3 regions of the Promicromonospora sp. NPDC060271 genome follow, and region 1 is predicted to be linked to each of the others. Evidence: riboswitches for the same ligand, from Rfam matches in the RefSeq annotation. Region 1 holds a riboswitch; each other region holds the start of a gene.
The links. Region 1 has a riboswitch for S-adenosylmethionine ahead of ACFWE2_RS07560 (LLM class flavin-dependent oxidoreductase). Riboswitches for the same ligand answer to the same signal wherever they lie in the genome.
Positions count from the first base shown of each region.

Region 2: it holds a riboswitch for S-adenosylmethionine, as region 1 does, so the genes downstream of both, metE (5-methyltetrahydropteroyltriglutamate--homocysteine S-methyltransferase) here and ACFWE2_RS07560 (LLM class flavin-dependent oxidoreductase) in region 1, are expected to answer to the same signal.
Region 3: it holds a riboswitch for S-adenosylmethionine, as region 1 does, so the genes downstream of both, ACFWE2_RS19195 (aminotransferase class V-fold PLP-dependent enzyme) here and ACFWE2_RS07560 (LLM class flavin-dependent oxidoreductase) in region 1, are expected to answer to the same signal.

Region 1 is NZ_JBHXBG010000032.1:4,457-8,870, forward strand. It holds gene ACFWE2_RS07555 (GH92 family glycosyl hydrolase) at 1-1,246, shown strand, start outside; SAM riboswitch class IV at 1,488-1,599, shown strand; gene ACFWE2_RS07560 (LLM class flavin-dependent oxidoreductase) at 1,899-3,062, shown strand; gene ACFWE2_RS07565 (rhodanese-like domain-containing protein) at 3,129-3,494, shown strand; gene ACFWE2_RS07570 (O-acetylhomoserine aminocarboxypropyltransferase/cysteine synthase family protein) at 3,491-4,414, shown strand, end outside.
Region 2 is NZ_JBHXBG010000065.1:15,959-20,372, forward strand. It holds gene ACFWE2_RS12130 (LysR family transcriptional regulator) at 1-749, opposite strand, end outside; gene ACFWE2_RS12135 (type 1 glutamine amidotransferase domain-containing protein) at 831-1,535, opposite strand; SAM riboswitch class I at 1,827-1,929, shown strand; gene metE (5-methyltetrahydropteroyltriglutamate--homocysteine S-methyltransferase) at 1,938-4,358, shown strand.
Region 3 is NZ_JBHXBG010000140.1:2,364-6,777, reverse strand. It holds gene ACFWE2_RS19215 (glycoside hydrolase family 3 N-terminal domain-containing protein) at 1-279, shown strand, start outside; gene ACFWE2_RS19210 (O-succinylhomoserine sulfhydrylase) at 414-1,679, opposite strand; gene ACFWE2_RS19205 (rhodanese-like domain-containing protein) at 1,676-2,125, opposite strand; gene ACFWE2_RS19200 (hypothetical protein) at 2,368-2,538, shown strand; SAM riboswitch class IV at 2,583-2,696, shown strand; gene ACFWE2_RS19195 (aminotransferase class V-fold PLP-dependent enzyme) at 2,728-4,149, shown strand; gene ACFWE2_RS19190 (amidase) at 4,198-4,414, opposite strand, start outside.

The DNA of each region.
Region 1 (4,414 bases):
CGACGCCCGCCGGCGCGCCCTGCGCGACGAAGCCGCCTACCTGCGGCAGAGCTCGCTCGGGTACGTGCACCTCTTCGACGCCCGCACGGGGTTCTTCCGGGGACGCGACCGGGACGGGTCGTTCGGCTCCGGCCCGTTCGACCCGGACGAGTGGGGCGGCGACTACACCGAGTCCGACGCGTGGAACTTCCTGTTCCACCCGGTGCACGACGGCGCGGGCCTGGCCGCCCTGCACGGCGGCCGCGCGGGGCTGGAGCGGCTGCTGGACCGGTTCTTCGCCACGCCGGAGCGGGCGGACAAGCCAGGCACCTACGGGTCCGTGATCCACGAGATGGTCGAGGCGCGCGACGTCCGGATGGGCCAGTTCGGCCAGTCCAACCAGGTGTCCCATCACATCGCCTACGCGTGGCTGTTCGCCGGCCGGCCGGACCGCACGCAGGGGACCGTGCGCGAGGTCCTGGCCCGGCTGTGGACCGGCAACGAGATCGGGCAGGGCTACCACGGCGACGAGGACAACGGCGAGATGTCGGCCTGGTACGTCCTGTCCGCCCTGGGGCTGTACCCGCTGGAGATCGGGTCCTCGCGCTGGGCGGTCGGCTCGCCGCTCTTCGAGCGCGCGGTGGTGCACCGGCCCGACGGCGACCTCGTGGTCGAGGCACCGGGCGCGGCCGACCGCTGGTACGTGGCGGGGCTGGAGCTGTCGGACGTCGATGGCGCGGCCCGGGCGGTGGAGGCGCCGTCGGTGGAGCACGGCGACCTGACCGGGGGAGCGACCCTCCGGTTCGCCATGTCCGGGACGCCGACGAGCTGGGGCATGCCGGCGTCGGCGGGCCCGGCGGGTGCGGGCAGCGGCCCGGACGGCGAGCCGGTCCGGCCGTGGCAGCGGGCCGACGGCGGCTGGCACGGCGTCGACGGGCCCCTGCCACGGCTGACGGACGGCGACCTGACGACGGCCGCCGAGGTAGCGGGTGTGCTCGAGTGGCGTCCGTTCGGCAACGTCCCGGAGGGTGCCGTGCTCCGTGCGTACACGCTGACGTCGTCTGCGGGGCCGGATCGGCAGCCGCCGTCGGCGTGGCGCCTGGTCGCGGACGACGGCCGCGTGCTGGATGAGCGGTCCGGCGAGCAGTGGCCCTGGCCGGGTCATCTGCGCCCGTTCGTGCTGGCCGAGCCGGTACCGCTGACCGGCCTGAGGCTGGAGACCGGCGAGGGCGGCGTGCTCGCCCAGGTGGAGCTGCTCGCCGACTGAACCGAGGCGCTGAGGGGTGGGCCGGGAGAACAGGTACCCCGCGGAGTGTGTTGCTGAGAGTAGACGACGTCCACTCTCAGCAACACACCTGCCCCGCGTGGTCTTTCCCGGCGGTCCCGCGCGGTTCCGGTATGTGAGATCTGACCATGGATCGTTGACTTCTATCGGTTCCATTCGTATGTTCTCTGACATCCAGAAGAACCGCACTAATCCGATCGGAAAGATGTAGTAATCCTGGACAGGTCATGAGCTCCGACGCGAAGCCCCGGCTGGTCGGACGGCAACCCCCCGCGCGGGTGGGTGCCCCGGGTGAGGACCAGGCCACCGCCGTCCGGCGGATGACAACACGCGTCGCTCGCCGCTGGGCGAGCAGGTGAGGAGAACGACGATGACCCGGAGCGCTGCCCCCGCCGTCCACGTGTCCCTGCCGTCCTGGAACATCTCCCCGCGGGCCGGTGCTGCCCCGCGCACGGGCATGTGTTGTCGCCGCTCCGTCCGCTGACCGCGGCAGACCTCGACCCTCCTCCTCCCATACCTTCCGGCAGCCACGCTCCCGGGGTGACCCAGCAATGCCGAAGTGCGCAGACCGTGCGCCGCCGGCTGGGACGCCCGGGTGCCGCCGCGCAGCCGTAGCCCCGAACGGAGCCCCGCCGTGCCGTACCCACCGCAGCCCACCTCCATCACCTCCGCCTCCTCCTCGCTCCGTCCCGTCGTGCTCGGCGTGGACCTCACCTCGGCCGGTGCCCGTCCCGGCGCGCACCGCGCCCGCGGCCCGATCCCGCCCCGCGCGTTCGACGGCGAACGCTTCCTCCAGCTCGTCCGCACCGCCGACCGTGCGCTGCTCGACCTCGTCACCCTCGACGAGGGCTTCCTGCTGCACCCCGGCCGTGGCCAGGTGACCGCTCGGCTCGACACCGTGGTCGCGGCGGCTCGCGCGGCCCGGGTCACGACGGGGATCGGCCTGGTCGCCGCCGTCGACACCGTCCACACCGAGGCGGCGCACACCGCCGTCGCCCTCAGCAGCGTCGACCGCGCGAGCAGCGGCCGGGCGGGCTGGCAGGCCGTCCGGCAGACGGCGGTCCCCGAGCCCGACGAGGCCTGGGCGTCCCGGGTCGAGCTGGGCATCCAGTCCGTGCACCGGGTGTGGACGGGTCGGCCCGGCACCGGCTCGGGCGCGGTCGAGCTCGACGCCGAGGGCCGCTTCCGCGTCGACCACGACGGCATCCGGTTCGCGATCCGCAGCCGCCCGAACCGTGGCGGGGCGGCACTGTCCCGGGTGCGTCCGCCGGTCGTCCTGCGCGTGCGCTCCGAGGCGAGCGCCAGGCTGGCGGGGCGCACCGCCGACGTCGTGCGGATCGCCGTGCGAGACGCCGCACAGGCGGTCCGGCTGCGGCGGCTCGTGCGCGACTCGGCGCTGTCCGCCGGACGCGACCCGGAGGAGTTGCGGGTGCTCGCCGAGGTGTACGTGGTGCTCGCCGCCGAACGGGCCAGCGCCCAGGCCCGGCTGGAGCTCGTCGAGGCGCTCGAAGGTCCGGAGCCCGGGCGCGGCGCGCACGTCGTCGCGGACACGCCGGACGAGCTGGCGGTCCTCGTCGCCGACTGGGCCGCCGTCGGCGCCGCCGACGGGTTCCTGCTGCGCCCGTCGTCACTCAGCGCGGACCTCGACGCGATCACCGACCACCTCGTGCCGGCCCTGCAGCGGGCCGGGCTGTTCCGTACCGAGCGCACGGAGACCACGCTGCGTGGATCGCTCGGGCTGCGCGACGGCGCCGCCGCTTCCCGCGCGCTGCCGACGGGCCGGCTGCTGAGCGCCTGACGGCTACCCCTGGGCGGCGGCCCCCCGACGGGCCGCCGTCAACCATCGATCCTTGAGGAGAACATCATGAGCACCCCTGAGCTGCGCAACCCTGAGAACGCCGGCGCCAAGGTTGCGGGCGGCGCGCTGCTGATCGACGTCCGCTCCGCGGCGGGCCGGGCGGCGACCGGCGAGATCCCCGGCGCCACGCTCGTCGACCGGAGCAACCTCGACGCGCTGTTCGGGCCGTCGGACAACCCCGCGATCACCCTCGACACACCGGTCGTCGTCGTGTGCGGCTCGGTCGACGGCTCCGGCCCGGTCGCCGAGGCGCTCGCGGCGCGCGGCTACACCGACGTCTCGCACGTCGAGGGCGGGTTCCCTGCCTGGAAGGACGCCGGCCTGCCCGCGACCGAGCCCGAGCCGAGCGCCGCACCGAGCGCTGCGCCATGACCGGGTTCGCCACCCGGCAGGTGCACGCAGGCGGCGCGGAGCGCGACGCCGGAGGGGCCGGCGCCGCACAGAGCGCGTCACAGAGCGCCGCACGGAGCACCGCACCGGAGCGCCGTCCGACCCCACGCGCCACGCCGGTCTACCTGACCGCCGGGTTCGAGTTCGAGGAGTGGGAGCAGGCAGGCGGCCACTTCGGCGGAGGCCAGGGTTACGCCTACACCCGCACCGGCAACCCGACCACCACCGCGGTCGAGCGCCGGATCGCGGCGCTCGAGGGCGGTGCGGACGCCCTGTTCGTGGCGAGCGGCCAGGCGGCCGTCACCGTCGCGCTGCTCGGCCTGGTCGCGGCCGGGCAGCGTGTGCTGGCCGCCGCCAGCCTGTACGAGGGGACGCGCGGGCTGCTCCTGGAGAACCTGCCGCGCCTCGGCATCGAGGCCGACTTCGTCGACGACGCCGCCGACCCGGCCGCGTGGGAGCGCGCGATCCGCCCCGAGACCCGGGTGCTGTTCCTCGAGTCGATCCCCAACGCCCGCAACGACCTGCCCGACCTCGCTGCCGTGGCCGACGTCGCGCACGCCAACGGGCTGGCGCTCGTCGTGGACAACACGCTCGCCACGCCCTACCTGCTGCGTCCGATCGAGCACGGGGCCGACGTCGTGGTGCACTCCGCGAGCAAGTTCCTGGCCGGGCACGGTTCGGTGCTGGGCGGCGTCGTCGTCGACTCCGGGACGTTCGACGCCGCCGCGTCGGGCGCGCTCTACCCGCACCTCGTGGCGCCGTCGCGCACCGGAGGGGCGAGCGTGGCCGCACGCCACGGCGGCCTGGCCCGCCTGGCGTACGCGCGCGAGACGGTGGCGCCGCGGTTCGGCCCCACACCGTCCCCGCTGAACGCCTTCCTCGTGGGGCAGGGGATCGAGACC
Region 2 (4,414 bases), on a different contig from region 1:
GCCTGCGCGACGAGGTACCGCGGCAGCACCGAGACGCCGGCCCCGGCGGTCACCGCCGCCAGCACCGCGCGCAGGTCCGGGACCACGAGGGACGTCGTGTTGGGCGGCCTGCGGCCGAACTCGCTGCGCCAGTAGCGGCGCACGATCGGGAGCTCCTCCGCGTAGGCGACCAGCGGCAGGTGCGACAGCGCGACGACCGGGTCGGCGGCGAGCCGCACGGGGTCGACCGTGTGGGCCAGCGACGCCGGGCCCACGAGCAGGAACTCCTCGTCGACCAGCGGCGTCGCCACGACGGCGTCCTGCCGGGGGCGTACCGACGCCACGACCAGGTCGAGGTGGCCGGCGGCCAGCGCGGCCAGCAGCTCGTCCCCGAGGCCGAGCGCGACCCGGACCTGCAGGCCCTGGGCGACCAGGGGCGCGAGGGCGGGCAGCGCCCGAACGGTCATCATCTCGGCCGCGCCGCCGATCCGGACGAGCCCCCGGACCGCCGGGGTCGCGTCCCCAGGGCCCAGCGCGGCCCGGAGCTCGTCCACGTGCAGTCCGACCTGGGCGGCCAGCGCAACGGCCCGCTCGGTGGGCTCGGCGCCCTTGCGCGACCGCACGAACAGCCGCGCCCCGAGCTGTTCCTCGAGCCGCGCGAGCTGCCCCGTGACGGCGGGCTGGCTCACGCCCAGGCGCTCCGCCGCGGCGGACAGTGAGCCGGTGCGGTAGACCTCCAGGAACGTCGCGAGGAGGTCGAGTCCCGGCACCCGCGTCACCATCCGTCCCCCGAAGTTGCGGCCCAGCCTTGCCTGGTGCTCAGGCTAACCGTGCCGGCCCGACGGCGGGTGTCAGCGTCCGGCGAGCGCCTCGAGCACCGCCTCGGCTGTCGCGGTGCTGGACCGGGGGTTCTGCCCGGTGATGAGGTTGCCGTCCTGGACCACTGTGCTGCTCCAGGGCGCGCCGGTCCTGACGACGGCGCCCCGTTCGCGCAGCTCGGTCTCCACGAGGAACGGCGCGCCGTCCCCGAGGCCGCCCTGGCGCTCCTCCTCGTCCGTGAAGGAGGTGAGCTCGCGTCCCGCATAGGCGAAGGCGCCGTCCGGGGTCTCGGCGCTCAGCAGCGCGGCGGCGCCGTGGCAGAGCGCGGCCACCGTCGTCCGCCGCGTGTTCGCGGCGACCAGCAGCCGGCCGAGGTCGGCGTCGGACACGAGGTCGGCCATGGGGGCATGGCCACCGGGGATGTAGATGGCGTCGTAGTCGTCGACGCGGACGTCGGCCAGCGCGAGCGGGTGGGCGAGCTGGTCCGCGATGGAGTCCAGGTAGGCGCGGAACTCCGCGGCGTCGGCGGCGGCCACGCCACCTCGTTCGTCCAGGCTGATCTCGTCGACGGTTGGCCGCACGCCGCCGGGCGTCGCGAGGTCGACCGTGGCACCGGCGGCGGTCAGCGTGCGGTGCGACGCGGCGACCTCCTCGGCCCAGTAGCCGGTGGGGTGCGCGGTCCCGTCGGCCAGGCGCAGGCTGTTCGCGGCGGACAGGACCATCAGGATCTTCGGCATCGTGGTTGCGACCTTCTCTGTGCGGGGATGCTGTGTGGGGAGAACGCCAGCATCCATCACCGAATGCCGAGCCGGCCGGGCACTGCCATAACTCTGCTTATGGCACCGACTTGACCATGCACCTGCTGCCAGATCGGGGCCTCGCCTGGCAGCAACCGCATGGTCGTCGGGCGACCCGCAGATCGACCGCGCCGCTTGGCCCACTTTTCGGCCGCTCACCAGCCACGACGCGATCGTCTTGAGGGGTGGACGCTTTTCCGCTCACATCGCGGTCATGCTTACGATCCAGGTCAATCATCCAGAGCGGTCGAGAGTCCTGGCTCAACGACACCGCAGCAACCTGCCTCCGGAGCGCCAATTCCGGGCAAGGTGCTAACGCCAGGTCCGATGGAGCTGATACGCATGGCAGTCGAGTTCACGCACCTTCCCCCCGCCACGATCCTGGGCTACCCGCGCATCGGCCGACGGCGCGAGCTCAAGCGCGCTGTCGAGTCGTTCTGGGCCGGGCGCACCACGGCCGACGAGCTGGAGGCCACAGCCCGTGACCTGCGGCTGACCACGGCCCGGCATCTCGCCGGGCTGGGCCTGGACGGCACGGCCGCCGTCCCCGGCTCGTTCTCGTTCTACGACCAGGTGCTCGACGTCGTCGCCCTGCTGGGCGCGGTGCCCGAGCGGTTCCGGGACCTGGTCCCGGCAGGCTCGACCGACGAGAGCGCCGGCGCTCTCTCCCTGGAGGGCTACTTCACGCTGGCCCGCGGCGAGGGCGACAAGCCGCCGCTCGAGATGACCAAGTGGTTCGACACGAACTACCACTACCTCGTCCCGGAGATCGGGCCGGACACCCCGATCGGGTTCGTGGACGACCGCGTCGTGCGCCAGTTCACGGAGCTCGCCCGGCCCGCCGACGACGGCCAGGCAGTCGTGACCCGCCCCGTCCTGGTGGGCCCGGTGACGTTCCTGCTGCTCAGCAAGGCAGCCGACAAGGCACCCGAGGGCTTCCGCCCGCTGGACCGGCTCGACGACGTCGTCGCCGCCTACGCCGACGTGCTGCGCGCCCTGGCCGCCGCGGGCGCGCCCTGGGTACAGCTCGACGAGCCCGCCCTGGTCACGGACCTGCTGGACGTCCCGTTCTCCGAGGTGGCCGACGCCGTGCGCCGGGCCTACACGCGGCTCGCCACCGACCTCTCCCCCACCGCCTCCGACGCGGCCGGCGCGGACGGCCCGGCCGAGCGTCCCGCGATCCTGGTCACGGCGCCGTACGGCGACCTGCGCAGCGAGGCCGGCGACGGGCTCGCGCTGCTGGCGGGCACGGACGTCGAGGCGATCGCCGTCGACCTCGTCAAGGGCGCCGTCCCGACCGGCCCCGTCCCGGGCCTGGCGACCAAGACCCTGGTGGCCGGCGTCATCGACGGGCACAACATCTGGCGCGCCGACCTCGACGCCCGCCTGACCACGCTCGAAGGCCTGACCGCGCCGGGCACGGGGCTCGGGGCCGGGGCGGTCGCCGTCGGCACCTCGACCTCTCTGCTGCACGTGCCGCACGACGTCGCCGACGAGCCGCGCCTCGACGCGGGCCTGAAGTCATGGCTCGCGTTCGCCGACCAGAAGGTCGCCGAGGTCGTCACGCTGGCGGCCGGCCTGACCGCCGGCCGGCCGGCGGTCGCCGACGCGCTCGCCGAGTCGACGGCGGCCGTACGGTCCCGCGCCCAGGCGCCCGGCGTCGTCGTACCGGAGGTGCGGGAGCGGACCGCTGCGCTGACCGCCGCCGACGTCGAACGCGCGCCGTACGCCGAGCGGGCCGCGGCCCAGCAGGCGAGGCTCGACCTGCCGCCGCTGCCGACCACCACCATCGGCTCGTTCCCGCAGACGGCGGAGATCCGCAGGACCCGGGCGGCCTGGGTGCGCGGTGAGCTGTCCGACGCCGAGTACACGGCCGCCATGCGCGCCGAGATCGCGAGCACCGTCGCCCTCCAGGAGGAGCTGGGCCTGGACGTGCTGGTGCACGGCGAGCCCGAGCGCAACGACATGGTGCAGTACTTCGCGGAGCAGCTCGACGGCTTCGTGACGACGGTGCACGGCTGGGTGCAGTCGTACGGGTCGCGCTGCGTGCGCCCGCCGATCCTGTGGGGCGACGTGTCCCGGCCCGCGCCGCTGACCGTGGAGTGGACCGCGTACGCGGCGTCGCTCACCGACAAGCCGGTCAAGGGCATGCTCACGGGCCCGGTCACCATCCTGGCGTGGTCGTTCGTCCGCGACGACCTGCCGCTGGGCGACACGGCCGACCAGGTCGCCCTGGCCCTCCGCGACGAGGTGACGGACCTGGAGGAGGCGGGCATCGGCGTCGTGCAGGTGGACGAGCCCGCACTGCGCGAGCTGCTGCCGCTGCGCAAGGCCGACCACCCCGGCTACCTCGACTGGTCGGTGCGCTCGTTCCGGCTCTCGACCGCCGGGGCCGGCACCGCGACCCAGGTGCACACGCACCTGTGCTACTCGGAGTTCGGCCAGGTCATCGGCGCGATCGACGGTCTGGACGCCGACGTGACGTCGGTCGAGGCGGCGCGGTCCCGCATGGAGATCGTGCCCGAGCTGGCCGACGCGGGCTACGGGCGCGGCATCGGGCCGGGCGTCTACGACATCCACAGCCCGCGCGTGCCGTCGGTCGAGGAGGTGACCGAGCTCGTGCGGCTCGCCGCCAAGTCGATCGACCCGCGCCTGGTCTGGGTCAACCCGGACTGCGGCCTCAAGACGCGCGCCTACGCGGAGACCAAGGAGTCGCTCCGCAACCTGGTGCGCGCAACTGAAGAGGTCCGAGCCACCCTCTGACCCCTCGTTGAGTGCTGGATATTCGCCCCGCAACGCCCGTTGGAAGGGCGAATATC
Region 3 (4,414 bases), on a different contig from region 1:
CTCTCGTGGCCTAGGTCGGCCGATGACCCGGTCGTGAACGTGGGCGACGAGGACTACGACCCGCTGTTCCCGTTCGGCTGGGGCCTGTCCACAGGCGGCCCCAACTGGCACCTCTCACACCTCGACGAGCACCGCCTGGACCTCCAGGACGAGGTCCTGGACGAGGCCGACGGCGTCCCGCCGCAGGCCGCACAGGCGATAGCCAAGGCCGACGTGGCCGAGCTGGAGGGCAAGAAGGCCCAAGCCCTCCGCCTCTTGAAAGAGGCAAGCGAAGACTGACCCGACCTGACCTACGAGGGGTGGGGGAAGGAGAGGTGCGGCCGGCCTCGCTCACGGGCCCCAGGGGCCCTCGGCTACGGCTTGACGGCCGGCCGCACCTCTCCTTCCCCCACCCCGGACGGAACCAGAAAAACTCAGCGCGAAACAGCCAACGCCTGCTCCAGATCCTCGATCAGATCGAGCGTGTCCTCCAGGCCTACCGACAGTCGCACGGTCGTCTCCGCGATGCCAACGGCGGCGCGCCCCACCGCACCGAGCTTGCGGTGCGTGGTGGTCGCGGGATGCGTGACGAGCGACTTCGCGTCCCCGAGGTTGTTCGAGATGTCGATCACCTGGAGCGCGTCGAGGAACCCGAAGGTCCGCTTCTTCGCGGTCTCGGCGTCCGTGCCCTCCGGCACCGCGAGGTCGAACGTGACCACGGTGCCGCCCCCGCTCATCTGCGCGCGAGCGAGCTCGGCCTGCGGGTGGGAGTCGAGGAACGGGTAGCGCACGGTGCCCACCCCTGGCAGCTCCTCCAGGGCCCGCGCGACGGCGAGCGCGCTCGCGCCCTGTGCCGCGAGCCGCACCGGCAGCGTCTCCAGCCCCTTGATCAGCGTCCACGCGTTGAAGGGTGAGAGCGACGGCCCGGTGTTGCGGATGAACGTCTGCACGGGCCCGGTCACGTACTCGGTGGTGCCGAGGATGGCGCCGCCCAGCACACGCCCCTGCCCGTCGATGTGCTTGGTCGCGGAGTAGACGACGACGTCGGCGCCCAGCTCCAGCGGCCGCTGCAGCAGCGGGGTGGCGAACACGTTGTCGAGCACGACGGTCGCCCCGGCGGCGTGCGCGAGGTCGGCGACGGCGCGCACGTCCACGATGTCCTGCATCGGGTTGGAGGGCGTCTCGAAGAACACGACGTCGGCGGGCGTCGAGAGCGCCTCCTCCCACTGGGCGAGCACGTGCCCGTCCACGTAGTCGGTGCGCACGCCCCACTTCTTGAAGACCTCCTCGAAGATCACGACGCTGGACCCGAACAGGGCCCGGGCCGCGACGATCCGCGATCCGGACTGCACGAGCGCGGCGAGCGACGTGAAGACCGCTGACATCCCGGTCGCCGTCGCGTAGCAGGCCTCAGCGCCCTCCAGCAGGCGCAGACGCTCCTCGAACGTGTGGACCGTCGGGTTGCCGTAGCGCGAGTAGACGAACCGGTCGAGGTCGCCGGCGAAGGCGGCCTCCGCCTCGGCCGCCGAGTCGTAGACGTAGCCCTGGGTGAGGAACAGCGCCTCGCCCGTCTCCTGGAACTCGGTCCGCTGGTGACCGCCGCGGACGGCGAGCGTCGCGGGTCGGACGTGCCGGGGGAGCGGCTTGCGGCCGGACCCGCCGGGGGTCGCGTCGGGCGGGAAGGCTCCGGTGACCGTCACTGAGCGCCCTCCGTCCAGGGCAGCCCGGCGACCTTCCAGCCCTGCTGGTCGCGGACGCCGTCGGCGCCGGGCGCACCCTCGAAGCCCTCCAGCACGTTGTACGACGGCGCGATGCCTGCCGCCGTGGCGAGCCGTGCCGCGCCGATCGAACGCTGGCCGGAGCGGCACAGGAACACGACCGGACCGTCCGTCACGCCCGCGGCCTTGAGCTCCTCCAGGAACTGCTGGTTGGGGCGGCCGCCGGCCCGCACCCACTCGCTGAACACCGGCTGCTTCTCGAGCGAGGCGGTGTCGGGGATGCCGATAGCGCGCCACTCGCCCTCGGTGCGGACGTCCACGAGGGTGGCGGCCGGGTCCGCGGCGAGCAGGTCCCAGGCCTGCTGGGGCGTGAGGTCGCCGGCGTAGCCGTCGGCGGGGCGGGCTTCGCTGTGCGCGGGGACGCTCATGTGCTCCTCCATCGGTCGTGGCGGTAGCACCCTCGTCCGTTCTCGCCAGGCCGGTATGACAGGGCGGGAACGCTGGGTTGCTGCGGCGTCGTCGTGCCACGTCACTCGGCCGCTCGGGATGGTCGCTTTGATCCTACGACACGACGTCCGGTAGGTGGGATGCTGTCTCGCACTCTGGTCGGGGCTAGGGTCGCGGTGTGGATGGCACTGTGGACAAGCCTGTGGAAGCTGTGGATAGCCCTGTGGATGAAGCCAGGGACGACCGGGAGCTGACCGGCGACGTCCCCGGCTGGCCGGTGCCGGCGTGGCCGGCCGAGGTGCGTGAGCACTCCGCGATGTACCGGGCCGACGCCGACCGGATCGCCGCGCTCATCTCACAGCCGGAGCGACCGGATCGTGAGACCAGTATCTGAGACGAGCGTTGACAGGAATTTTGCCGCAGCACAGGATGACGTCAGGTCATGAGTGCCAGCGTCAAGCCCCGGCTCGCTGGTCGGCAACCCTCCTACCGCGGTGGGGTGCCCCGGGTGACGACCTGGCCGCGTGCAGCCGCGCGTGGCAAGCGCGGGGGAACCTCCCCCAGGACTGTGCTGGAGGACGTCATGTCTGCAACCACCCTCACCCGTGACGGCGCGGTCGCCGACGTCGCCCCGCTGCGGCCCGTCGTCGGCGGCGAGACGCTCGTCCCGCTGGTGGACGGCAGCCGGGTCCCGTACGCGAACCTCGACGTCGCCGCGTCGGCGCCGGCCCTGCAGGCCGTGGCCGACCGCGTCACCCAGGTGCTGCCCCTGTACGCCAGCGTGCACCGCGGCGCCGGGTACCTCTCCCAGGTGAGCACAGCGCTCTACGAGACCGCCCGCCGCACCATCGGTGCGTTCGTCGGCGCCCGCGAGGACGACCTGACGATCATCACGCGGAACACGACCGACTCCCTCAACCTGCTGGCCGGCTGCATCCCCGCGCAGGCCGACGGCGCGCCGGGCCGGGTGCTCGTGCTCGACGTCGAGCACCACGCGAACCTGCTGCCCTGGCAGCGCGGTACCGACGCGACCGTGGTGACCGGTGGCGCGACGGTCGCCGAGACGCTCGACCAGATCCGCGAGGAGCTGTCCGACGCCGCCGCCGCGGGACGCCCGTTCGCCCTCCTCGCCCTCACCGGCGCCTCCAACGTGACGGGGGAGTCGCTCCCGGTCGACAAGATCGTCGCGATCGCTCACGAGTACGGCGCCCGCGTGGTGCTCGACGGCGCCCAGCTCGTACCCCACCGCCGCATCTCCCTGGAGACCACCGGCGTCGACTACCTCGCCTTCTCCGGGCACAAGACCTACGCCCCGTTCGGCGCGGGCGCGCTGGTGGGCCGCCGCGACTGGCTCGACGCAGGCACGCCGTATCTCGCGGGCGGCGGCGCCGTGCGGCGCGTGCGGGTGGCAGGCACCGAATGGCACGAGGGCCCCGCCAGGCACGAGGCCGGATCCCCCAACGTCATCGGTGCGGTGGCGCTGGCAGCGGCGTGCGAGGAGCTCGCCGCGCTCGCTCCCGCCGACGTCGCGGCGCACGAGAACGCGCTCCGCCGTCGGCTCGTGTCGGGGCTCGAGGCGATCGACCGCGTCGAGGTCGTGCGCGTGTGGGCAGACGCCGTCGACCCGGTGGGCGTGGTGACGTTCACCGTGGCGGGCTACGACCCGGGCCTCGTGGCGGCATACCTGTCCGCCGAGCACGGGATCGGCGTGCGCGACGGCCGGTTCTGCGCCCACCCGCTGCTCGGCCGCCTCGGGTTCGACGCCGGTGCGGTGCGCGCCTCGGTCGGCGTCGGCACCGCAGGCGAGGAGGTCGAGCGCCTGATCTCGGCGGTGGGCCGGCTGGTGGCCGAGGGCCCGCAGGCCGGGTACGACGTCGTCGACGGGCTCTGGGTCGTGACCGACGACCCGCGCCCCGTCCCGGAGGGCTCAGGGCTCGCCGGCCTGCTGGCGACCGCCGCCCTGGGCTTCGACGAGAACTTCGGCTGCCTCCCGGACGAGGCGTAGCACGTGTCAGACGGGCAGGTCACCCGAGTGACCTGCACGTCTGACACGTCAGAGGGGGAACGTGCGCGGGCGGGGGAGCTCCGCCTCCAGCTGGGCCGCCAGCGCCAGCAGGGTGAGCTCGCCGCCCGGCCTGCCGACGATCTGCACGCCCATCGGCAGGCCCGCCGGCGCCTCGGGGGTGGCCTCGGTCCAGTGCGTCGGCACGGTGATCGCCGGCAGTCCCGCGACGTTGAGCATCGACGTGAACGGCGTGTACTGGCACTGC